Regions from separate parts of the Streptomyces azureus genome, predicted to be linked through region 1. Evidence: riboswitches for the same ligand, from Rfam matches in the RefSeq annotation. Region 1 holds a riboswitch; each other region holds the start of a gene.
What was found. Region 1 has a riboswitch for cyclic di-AMP ahead of AOQ53_RS36245 (M23 family metallopeptidase). Riboswitches for the same ligand answer to the same signal wherever they lie in the genome.
Positions count from the first base shown of each region.

Region 2: linked by a shared signal. The riboswitch ahead of AOQ53_RS14325 (M23 family metallopeptidase) and the one ahead of AOQ53_RS36245 (M23 family metallopeptidase) in region 1 are both predicted to bind cyclic di-AMP.
Region 3: linked by a shared signal. The riboswitch ahead of AOQ53_RS39815 (C40 family peptidase) and the one ahead of AOQ53_RS36245 (M23 family metallopeptidase) in region 1 are both predicted to bind cyclic di-AMP.

Region 1 is NZ_DF968475.1:963-4,662, forward strand. It holds gene AOQ53_RS36240 (DUF6250 domain-containing protein) at 1-427, opposite strand, end outside; gene AOQ53_RS36245 (M23 family metallopeptidase) at 630-1,556, opposite strand; cyclic di-AMP (ydaO/yuaA leader) riboswitch at 1,559-1,721, opposite strand; gene AOQ53_RS36250 (alpha-galactosidase) at 2,033-3,700, opposite strand, start outside.
Region 2 is NZ_DF968254.1:47,490-51,189, forward strand. It holds gene AOQ53_RS14315 (M16 family metallopeptidase) at 1-376, shown strand, start outside; gene AOQ53_RS14320 (M16 family metallopeptidase) at 373-1,761, shown strand; cyclic di-AMP (ydaO/yuaA leader) riboswitch at 1,952-2,115, shown strand; gene AOQ53_RS14325 (M23 family metallopeptidase) at 2,129-2,914, shown strand; gene AOQ53_RS14330 (GntR family transcriptional regulator) at 3,102-3,700, shown strand, end outside.
Region 3 is NZ_DF968533.1:395,708-399,407, forward strand. It holds gene AOQ53_RS39810 (SLAC1 family transporter) at 1-651, opposite strand, end outside; gene AOQ53_RS39815 (C40 family peptidase) at 763-1,938, opposite strand; cyclic di-AMP (ydaO/yuaA leader) riboswitch at 1,947-2,120, opposite strand; gene pcrA (DNA helicase PcrA) at 2,411-3,700, shown strand, end outside.

The DNA.
Region 1 (3,700 bases):
AACCGGCGTAGTACGTCGTCAGGTGGTCGTACTCCTCCAGCGCCCCGCCGCGCGGCGTGGCGAAGAGATCTCCGGGGGAGCGTACGTCGGTCGCGTTCCAGAAGTTGTTGAGGTCCGAGACACGGTCGTTGACCCCGCCCTCGGAGACCGGCGTGGCGGTGTACTCGAGGACGTACGGCCCGTCGAGCCGCCGTCTGAACCACACGGTCGCCCCGCTCGGTACGTCGATCTCCAGAACGCCGCGAGAGGCGGTCACGCTCCCGCTGTCCTGGAGTTCGGTCGCCCACTGGGCGAGGCCGTGGCAGAAGTCGTCGTGGGCGATGAGGCGGCGGTGCCGGGGCGCGGCGTAGGCGGCGCCCGTCGGGACGAGGGCCGCCAGGCCGGCTCCGGCGGCCAGGGCTGCGAACGCTCTGCGAGTGGTCGGCACGGGACACGTCTCCTTGGGGATCCGCCTGGAAGGCTCTAGAAAGCGCTTGCACTCCGGACGGGATCACTGTGTCCCAACTGCCGCCCGCTGTCGATCCCTTGGGCCGGCCGATCACCACAAGCCCACGCACACACCGAAGGCCGGACCCGGGGATCGGGGTCCGGCCGACGGTTGCGTGTGAGGCAGGTGGTCGTGCGGTCGGTCAGCCGACGGAGACGCCGTGCGAGCGCAGGTAGGCGACCGGATCCACGTCCGAGCCGTAGTCCGGCGTGGTGCGGATCTCGAAGTGCAGGTGCGGTCCGGTCACGTTGCCGGTGGCACCGGAGAGGCCGATCTGCTGTCCGGCGCTCACGGTCTGGCCCGCCGAGACGGAGAGCGAGGACAGGTGGGCGTACTGCGCGTAGCTGCCGTCGTTCAGCTTGATGACGACCTGGTTGCCGTACGCACCGCCCCAGCCCGCGGAGACGACCGTGCCCGCGCCGACGGCCTTGAGCGAGGTGCCCGTCGGGACGACGAAGTCGACACCGGTGTGGTAGCCGCTGGACCACATGCTGCCGGACATCCGGTACGGGGTGCCGACGGTGGCACCGTCCACCGGGGCGCTGTAGCCGCTGGAGGTCGCGGCGGCCGGCTTGGCGGCAGCCGGCTTCGAGGACGACTCGGAGGCGGACGGCTTCGGAGCCGAGGGCTTGGAAGCCGAGGGCTTGGAGGCCGAGGGCTTCGACGGGGACGGGGACGAGGACTTGGGCTCGCCCGCTGCCGCCCTCTTGCCGATCGACAACTTCAGGCCTGGGTGGATCAGCGACGGGTCGTCGCCGACGGCGTCACGGTTGTCCGCGTAGAGCTTCTTCCAGCCGCCGTCGACGTTCTGCTCGTCGGCGATCTTCGCGAGATAGTCACCGGCCCGCACGGTGTAGGTGCGGGCGCCCGTGGCCTTTTCGGCGGCCTTCTTCTCGGCGGCCGGAGCGGACTGGACGGACTTTTCCGGAGTCGACTGCGGGGTGGCGGCGTGGGCGCCGGCGGCCCCCATGAGCGGAAGGGCGAGAGCGGCCCCGCCGGTTCCGGCGACGGCGATGGAGCGGGTGAAACGCTGAATCTTCGGGCGGCGGTGCTTACCCTTCGCGGGCATGGCGAATTCCTCTCCGGCGCCTACGAGGTGAGCTGTCGGGTTCGGACTGGAGATGCCCGGCCGCGCCGAGGCGCGGCTTAACCCCAAGCCGTTCCGGGAACCGGAACAGGCGTCTTACCTGTGGGTCCCCCGCTCCTGCCGTACACGGGTCAGTGTGTGCGGGCTCCGGGCGGCGGCAGGATTAGGCGTCCGTCCGGATTGGTGTGGAACGTAAGCGACCAAGACGCAAAGGGACAAGCTTGCGGTTGCCTGTGACGGCGTTTTTCTTGACGCATCGGCACATTTTCCGTCACGGAGCGTGGATTACCGATCTCCCGCTTTCCTCAATGCCCCTGAATATCGCCAGAATTACGTGCACATGGCAACAACGCATCGTCACGAATATGACGATGCTCACGCACCCCGACCTCATCTCCTTTACGATCGGGGCACGTTATGCCGAAACAACCGAAGCACTCCCTATTCGGACAGAAAGGCTACTTACGCTTAAGCCGGACGACAGTGGCATCCAGATCCCCGCGCAGACCGACCCGCAGCCCGTGATGGAGCAGCACGGCACCCCGGTGAACTTCGCCCGTTTCGAGGCATTCGTACGATGCCGTGGGGTCGAGGCCCCGCAGCCGGAGCGCCGGGACGGGCTCGCCGTAGCGCTGCGCCTGGAGCCAGGCGAGGAGGACGGTCTCGTCACCGAGGGCGTACTGCACGGCGCTCAGGCCGCCCTCCGGCGGGCGCAGCCGGTACTGATCGCCGCGCTGCACCACGGGCCGGATCTCCTTGTAGAGCGCCACCCAGTCCCGCGCCTCGGCGAGCTCCTCCTGCGTCCACCGCGTGAGGTCGCCGCCGACCCCGAGCACCCCGGCCATGGCACTGACGAACCGGAACCGCAGGGAACTGGCCCGCTGGTTGAGCATGGCGTTCGGACTGTCGGTGACCCAGGCGGCCATGACCCGGGCCGGATGGATCTGGCTGAAGCCGTGCTGGATGGCGAGCCGGTCGAGCGGGTCGGTGTTGTCCGAGGTCCACACCTGGTCCGTGCGGCTGAGCACACCGAGGTCGATCCGGCCGCCGCCGCCCGAGCAGGACTCGAAGGCCACTCCGGGATGGGCGGCCCGCAGCCGGTCCAGCAGGGCGTAAAGAGCGTGGACGTGGTCGACCCACAGCCGCTGCGGGTAGGGGTCGTCCGGCCAGCCGGCGTCGGTGAAGCAGCGGTTGAAGTCCCACTTGACGTAGTCGATCGGGGCGCTGGAGAGGAGCCCGTCGAGCTGTTGCCAGAGGTACTCCTGGACGTCCTCGCGGGCGAGGTTCAGTACAAGCTGATTCCGGAACTCCGTCCGCTTTCGTCCCGGTTGGTACTGCACCCATTCCGGGTGCGCGCGGTACAGGTCGCTGTCGGCGTTGACCATCTCCGGCTCGACCCAGATCCCGAACTGCATGCCGAGGCCGTGCACATGGTCGGCGAGCGGCTTGAGGCCGCCCGGGAAGCGGTCCGGGTTGGGAGTCCAGTCACCTAGCCCGGCCCGGTCACTCGTACGCGCCCCGAACCAGCCGTCGTCGACCACGAACAGCTCGACGCCCATGGCAGCGGCCCGCTCGGCGAGCGCCCGCTGCTGCTCCTCGGAGATGTCGAACTCGGTGGCCTCCCAGGAGTTGAACAGCACCGGCCGGTCCTGGTCGGCGTCCGGGATCACGTACGCCCGCTGGTAGGCGTGCCAGGCGCGGCTCGCCCCGCCGAAGCCGCCGTCGGTCCAGAGCCCGGCGAAGACGGGAGTCGTGTACGACTCCCCCGTGCCGAGCACCACCAGGCCCGAGTCGTCGTATCCGGCCCCGCCGGTGATCTGCACGCGCGCGTCCGGGAGCTGGGCCACGGCGATCCGCCAGGACCCGGACCAGCCCAGGGCGCATCCGTAGACCTCGCCGCGCTCCTCGGTCGCGTCGGTGTCGAGCGCGACCCACGGCAGGTGCTGGTGACCGGTGTGGCCGCGGCGGCTGCCGATGACCTTCTCGCCGTGGGTGAGGACGGAGCGCTCCAGCCGGGACTCGGCGCCCCAGCGGCCGTGCAGCTGGGACAGCCGCCAGGTGTCGCGGTCGGGCAGGGTCCAGGTGGCGGAGTCGGCGCGCAGCACCTCGACGGCAGGGCCGCGGTT
Region 2 (3,700 bases), on a different contig from region 1:
CGACGAGGAGCTCGCCCGGTTCGCCGAGGAGGGTCCCACGGCCGAGGAGATGGAGCGCGCCCAGGCCCAGTTGGAGCGCGAGTGGCTGGACCGGCTCGGCACGGTCGCCGGCCGCGCCGACGAGCTGTGCCGGTACGCCGTCCTGTTCGGCGACCCGCAGCTCGCCCTGACCGCCGTGCGGCGCGTGCTGGAGGTGACGGCCGAGGAGGTCCAGGAGGTCGCAAAGGCCCGTCTGCGGCCCGACAACCGCGCGGTGCTCGTCTACGAGCCGATCGCCCCGGCCGACCCGGAGGCCGAGAGCGCGGACGGCACCGAAGACCCGGAGTCCGCGGCGACCGTGGAAGCCACCGACAAGAACGAGGAGGCGGCGAAGTGACCGAGCTCGCCACGATGGATTTCCACCCCCAGCCGCAGGGGGGCGAGCCGAAGCCCTGGGCGTTCCCGGCTCCTGAGCGCGGCACGCTCGGCAACGGCCTGACGGTCCTGCGCTGCCACCGCCCCGGCCAGCAGGTCGTCGCCGTGGAGGTGCTGCTGGACGCACCCCTGGACGCCGAGCAGGCCGGCCTCGACGGCGTGGCCACGATCATGGCCCGGGCCTTCTCCGAGGGCACCGACAAGCACTCCGCCGAGGAGTTCGCCGCCGAGCTGGAGCGCGCCGGCGCCACCCTCGACGCACACGCCGACCACCCCGGCGTCCGGCTCAGCCTGGAGGTGCCGGCCTCCCGGCTCGCCAAGGGGCTCGGCCTGATCGCCGACGCCCTCCGGGCGCCCGCGTTCGCCGACAGCGAGGTCGAGCGGCTGGTCCGCAACCGCCTCGACGAGATCCCGCACGAGCTGGCCAACCCCGGCCGCCGTGCCGCCAAGGAGCTCTCCAAGGAGCTGTTCCCGGCGGGCTCGCGCATGTCGCGGCCCCGCCAGGGCACCGAGGAGACGGTCGCCGCGATCGACTCCGGGGCCGTACGCGCCTTCTACGAGAGGCACGTCAGGCCCGCCACGGCCACCGCCGTGGTCGTCGGCGACCTCACCGGCATCGACCTCGACGCCCTGCTCGGCGACACGCTGGGCGCCTGGACCGGCTCCGGGGCCGAGCCGCGCCCGGTACCGCCGGTGACCGCCGACGACACGGGCCGGGTCGTCATCGTGGACCGCCCCGGCGCCGTCCAGACACAGCTGCTGATCGGCCGGATCGGCCCGGACCGGCACGACCGCGTGTGGCCCGCGCAGGTGCTCGGCACGTACTGCCTGGGCGGCACCCTCACCTCCCGCCTGGACCGCGTGCTGCGCGAGGAGAAGGGCTACACCTACGGGGTGCGGGCCTTCGGCCAGGTCCTCAGGTCCGCCCCGGACGGGACCGGTGCCGCGATGCTCGCCATCAGCGGCTCCGTGGACACGCCCAACACCGGCCCCGCCCTCCAGGACCTCTGGACGGTGCTGCGCACCCTCGCCGCCGAGGGGCTGACCGACGCCGAGCGGGACGTCGCCGTGCAGAACCTGGTCGGCGTGGCGCCGCTGAAGTACGAGACGGCGGCTGCCGTCGCGAGCACGCTGGCCGACCAGGTCGAGCAGCACCTGCCCGACGACTACCAGGCCACGCTGTACCGGCAGCTCGCCGCGACCGGCACCGTGGAGGCCACCGCGGCGGCCGTCAGCGCCTTCCCGGTGGACCGTCTGGTGACCGTCCTCGTCGGCGACGCGGCGCAGATCAAGGGCCCCGTCGAGGCCCTGGGCATCGGCGAAGTCTCGGTCGTCGCCACCGAGTAGGAGCACTCGCGCAGGGGCCCTGGTTGTCTTCTAAGGCACCAGGGCTCCTTTATGCCCGAATTGGTGCGGAGGTTGCCTGTCTGCCCTGTGGGATGCGCTACAAAAACCGGGATCCGTTTGGGAATTGAAAGTGGCCCCGCTTAGGTTCGTCCGGGCTGTTCGTCAGGCAGTGCGCCGCACCCGCGGCACCGGACAGTCATCGCCGAGTCCCCGTACGGCGCGAGCCAGGGGAGCCGGGGACCCAACTCAGTCCCTGGGGTGAATCGGACGCCCGCGCGAGCCGCGAGGGGGTCCGTAGGAGACCTTCCTGCTCCGAACCCGTCAGCTAACCCGGTAGGCGAGAAGGAAGGAAAGGACCAGCCACTCCATGGCGTTCACCCGCGCCACCGGGAAGCATCGTCGTCCCAGCCGTATGCAGCGCGGCACGGCCCGCGCGGCGGGCGTCGCGGCCCTCGCCACCACCGGCGTCATCGGCACCGTGGCCGCCCCGGCCTTCGCCACCGAGCCCGCCGTCGAGCAGACCGGTCTCACCCCCGTCGTCACCATGGGCGACACCGTGGCCGAGCAGATCGACGCCCAGGCCGCCGCCCAGAGGCAGGCCGCCGAGGCGGCCGCCGCCAAGAAGAAGGCCGAGGAGGCCGCCCGCGAGCGGGCCGCCGAGGCGGCCAAGGAGGCCAAGGCGGCAGCCGAGAAGGCCCGTGAGGCCAAGGAGCGCGCCGCCCGCGAGGCCGAGCGCAAGCGCCTCAATGCCTTCGTGTCCCCGATCTCCGGCTCGTACGTCTCCACCGGCTACCAGACCAGCAGCGGCCTGTGGTCCTCCGGCAGCCACACCGGTGTCGACTTCCACGCCGCCAGCGGCACCGCCGTCCACGCGGTCGGCATGGGAGAGGTCGTCGAGGCGGGCTGGGGCGGGTCCTACGGCAACCAGATCGTGATCAAGATGAACGACGGCACGTACACCCAGTACGGCCACCTGTCGTCCATCAGCGTCTCGGTGGGCCAGAAGGTCACCCCCGGCCAGCAGATCGGCCTGTCCGGCGCGACCGGCAACGTCACCGGTCCGCACCTGCACTTCGAGGCCCGCACGAGCCCCGAGTACGGCTCCGACATCGATCCCGTCGCCTACCTCCGCTCGCACGGCGTGAACCTCTGACGGCGCACCACTCCGCATCCCGAGGCCCCGGCTCCCCGAGCCGGGGCTTTCGGCGTTTGTGACGCGCGGCTGTCCAAAAAATATCCATGGATTCCGGTCCGCCGTCGGAAATTCCGGCTCATTGCAATAGAGTCACGGAACACGCGTCACTCGTCGACGTTTCACGGGGATTAAACGGAGGTCGGTCATGCGTATTCCCGCGCACTCGGTGTGCACGGCCATCCGGGACGACATCGTCGCGGGTGTCTACGAGCGCGGCGGCCGGCTGACCGAGGAACTCCTCGCCCGCCGCTACGGTGTCTCGCGCGTCCCCGTCCGGGAGGCCCTGCGCACCCTGGAGGCCGAGGGCTTCGTCGTGACTCGGCGGCACGCGGGCGCGTGCGTCGCCGAACCCACCGAGCAGGAGGCCGCCGACCTGCTGGAGATGCGGACGCTGCTGGAGCCGCTGGGCGCCGCCCGCGCCGCCCAGCGCCGCACCGAGGCCCATCTGAAGGTCCTGCGCGGCCTGGTCAGGCTCGGCCAGGAGCGCGCCCGCCGGGGCAACAGCGACGACCTGCGCTCTCTGGGCGGCTGGTTCCACGAGACGCTCGCGCAGGCCTCCGGCAGCCCCGCGCTGACCTCGATGCTCACCCAGCTCCGCCACAAGATCGCCTGGATGTACACCGTCGAGGCGCCGGCCGGTCCCGTGGAGTCCTGGACCGAGCACGGCGCGATCGTGGACGCGGTGGCGCGCGGTGACAGCGAGCGCGCGCGGGCGGTCACGGCGCTGCACGCCGAGCGCGCGAC
Region 3 (3,700 bases), on a different contig from region 1:
CAGCCGCGCCCCGGCCAGCGCCGAGATGGCGAGCGCCCCGCCCGCGAGCCAGTGATCGCCGCGCCCCTCGGCCACCTGCCGCACATCGAAACGGGCCAGGGCGAGGACGTACAGCACGAGCCCCAGCCAGAACAGCACCAGCGCCGCGTGCGCGAGCCAGGCCGCCGACTCCGCCGCGGCGAGCGTGGCGCCGAGCACGGCGAGTCCCTGCGTGGCCATGCAGCGCGCGAACACCGTCCCGGGCCGGCGCCGCTCCCCGTCCTGCGCGGGGAGGGCCGGCGGCACGGGCCAGAGCAGCACGGCCAGCACCAGCAGGGCCGCCGCCAGGGACTGCGAGCCGGCCGCCGAGAAGCCGGTGCCCAGGACGGCCGTCGCCGCCACGGTGGTGAGGGCGGCCGTCGCCACGGTGTCCAGGAGGCCCGGCACCGCCGCGTACGCCCGCCATCTCGTGCCGGCGAGCAGCAGCCGCAGGGTGAAGTCCGCGGCGAGCATCAGCCAGGCCGCGCAGGCCAGGCCGAGGGTGATCCGGGAGAGGACGCCGTACCCCGCCAGACCCAGACCGACCGCCAGGGTGCCGGTCGCCAGCACGGCGGCGCTCGCGGACGGCGCTCGCTGCGCCCACCAGGCGGCGGAGGGGGAGGGGCCGGGCATGGAGCCGATGCTAGGAGGCGCCGCGTCCGTTCCCTGCGGGGCACGCGCGCGTGCTCCTCAAAAACGCGTGAGCGCCCTCACGCGCGCGTGTCCTCGGTGACGTACGGGCCCTCAGGCCGGCCGCACCACGCTGTGGATCGACGACTCGCCGTCGTAGTAGATCGACTCCTCGCGCACATAGGTGCCGGGCTTCGGGGCGTGGATCATCATCCCGTTGCCGATGTAGATACCGACGTGGGTGATGTCGTCGTAGAAGAAGACCAGGTCACCGGGCCGGGCGTCGGCCAGGGAGACCGTGGTGCCGGCGTTGACCTGGTCGTAGGTCGTGCGCGGCAGGGTCACACCGGCGGCCTTCCACGCGGCCTGGGTGAGGCCGGAGCAGTCGTACGAGCCGGGGCCGACGGCGCCCCAGACGTACGGCTTGCCGATCTGGGCGCGGGCGAAGGCGAGCGCCTTCTCGGCCTTGGTGGCGTACGAGGAGTCGGCCGGGGCCGTCGAGGAGGAGGACGAGGCCGAGCCCGACGACGAGGACGAACCGCTCTCCTGCTGCTGGGCGGCATCCTCCTGCGCCTGCTGCTGTGCGGCCTGCTGCCGGGCCAGCTCGGCGGCCTTGCGGGCGGCCTCCTGCTGCTTCGCCCTCTCGATCGCCGCGAGCCGCGCCTTCTCCTCGGCGGTCAGCTTCGACAGCAGTTCGCGCGCGTCGGCGAGCTTCCGCTGGACGGTCGCCTTGGCCGTCTTCAGTTCGCCCTGCGTCTCGTTGAGCGTCTCGAGGCTCTCGGTGGCCTCCTGGCGCTTCTTCATCGTCTCGGACTGCTGGGTGACGTAGTCGTCGACCGCGACCTTCTGACGGCCGGTCATCCGGTCCATCAGCTGGGTCCGGTCGAAGTAGTCCTGCGGGGTGTCCGCGAGCAGGAACGTCGCCGTGTCCGGGGCGGAGGCGCCGGTGCGGTACTGGGCGGCGGCGAAGGAACCCAGCTTCTCCCGCGCCTCGTTGAGCTTCTGGGTTCGCTGCGCGACGCCGTCGAGGAGGGTGTCGACCCGCTTGCGCTGCTTCGCGGTCTTCTCCTTGGCCGCGTTGTACTTGTCGGTGGCCGACTCGGCCTGGCGGTAGAGGTCGTCGACCTTCTTCTCGACTTCCTCCAGGCTCGGCTTGTCGTCGGCCTCGGGGGCGGCGTTGGCCGACTGGGACAGCAGGGCCACGGACGTGAGGGCCGCCGTTGCGAGGGCGGGGGTCCGTATGCCTGCGACGCGCGTACCCGCGGGACGCGACTTGCGGTGCGACGCCAAGGGAGGCGACTCCTTCCATGCTCCGCCTACCGGGTTAGCTGTCGGGTTCGGGCGGGTACATCGGAAGGGTTGCCCTACGGCCGTCTCCGCGAAGGGAGTGGGGCCGATTCACCCCAGAGTTCTCGGTTGGGTCCCCGGCTCCGGCTGCCGCTGCGGCACACCGGACTCGGCGGTGGCCGCGCGGCCCGGCGACGTTCGCCGGAGGGGGTCGTGCGGCCTGCCCGCACGGTAGCCAACTCGTGTGGCCCTTGTGAAGGTTGATGGGTGATATGCCCGATACATTTCTGTGACCTTATCCCGGAGCGTCGCCGAGAGTGATCGATCGCGGGGGGTTGGTCACGAGTCGTCCATGAATGTGACGGTCATAGCGCACCGTGATCATGCGGCGATACAGGGTGACGAGGGGGGTCTTTCGGTGATGTTCTCAGGGCGGCGGCGGGCTGTCAGTGGGGCGCCCTAGACTCGGAGAGCGATGAGCAGCCTCTTTGACGACAGCTTCCTGGCGGACCTCCAGGCCCAGCGGGGCCCCGCGGACGAGCCCCCGCCGCCACCCGAGGACGATCACGTACCGGAGCAGGTTCCGGACGATCTGTTCGGCGGGAAGTTCGACGTGCCCCCGGACCGGGACGCCTACTACCGCGACGGCGCCCCGCGCCCGGTGGTGGACACCGCCGCCCTCCTGGAGGGGCTGAACGACAACCAGCGCGCGGCCGTCGTCCACTCCGGCTCCCCGCTGCTCATCGTGGCCGGCGCCGGCTCCGGCAAGACCCGCGTGCTCACGCACCGCATCGCCCACCTGCTCGCCGAGCGGGGGGTGCACCCGGGCCAGATCCTCGCGATCACCTTCACCAACAAGGCCGCCGGGGAGATGAAGGAGCGCGTCGAGCACCTCGTCGGCCCGCGGGCGAACGCGATGTGGGTGATGACCTTCCACAGCGCGTGCGTGCGCATCCTGCGACGCGAGAGCAAGAAGCTCGGCTTCACGTCCTCCTTCTCGATCTACGACGCCGCCGACTCCAAGCGCCTGATGGCCCTGGTCTGCCGCGACCTGGACCTCGACCCCAAGCGCTTCCCGCCGAAGTCCTTCAGCGCCAAGATCAGCAACCTGAAGAACGAGCTGATCGACGAGGAGGACTTCGCCGCCCAGGCCGCCGACGGCTTCGAGAAGACCCTCGCCCAGGCCTACGCGATGTACCAGTCGCGGCTGCGCGAGGCGAACGCCCTCGACTTCGACGACCTGATCATGACGACGGTCAACCTGCTCCGCGCCTTCCCGGACGTCGCCGAGCACTACCGCCGCCGCTTCCGCCATGTGCTGGTGGACGAGTACCAGGACACCAACCACGCCCAGTACGCCCTCGTCCGGGAGCTCGTCGGCACCTCCGAGCACTCCGTCGACGTACCGCCGGGCCCGGACGACGTCCCGCCCGCCGAGCTGTGCGTGGTGGGTGACGCCGACCAGTCGATCTACGCCTTCCGCGGCGCGACGATCCGCAACATCCTCCAGTTCGAGGAGGACTACCCGGACGCGACGACGATCCTGCTGGAGCAGAACTACCGTTCCACCCAGACAATCCTCAGCGCGGCCAACGCGGTCATCGAGCGCAACGAGTCCCGCCGCCCCAAGAACCTGTGGACCAACGCGGGCACGGGCGCGCAGATCACCGGCTACGTCGCCGACACCGAGCACGACGAGGCGCAGTTCGTCGCCGACGAGATAGACCGCCTCACGGACGCCGGCGAGGCGAAGGCCGGCGACGTC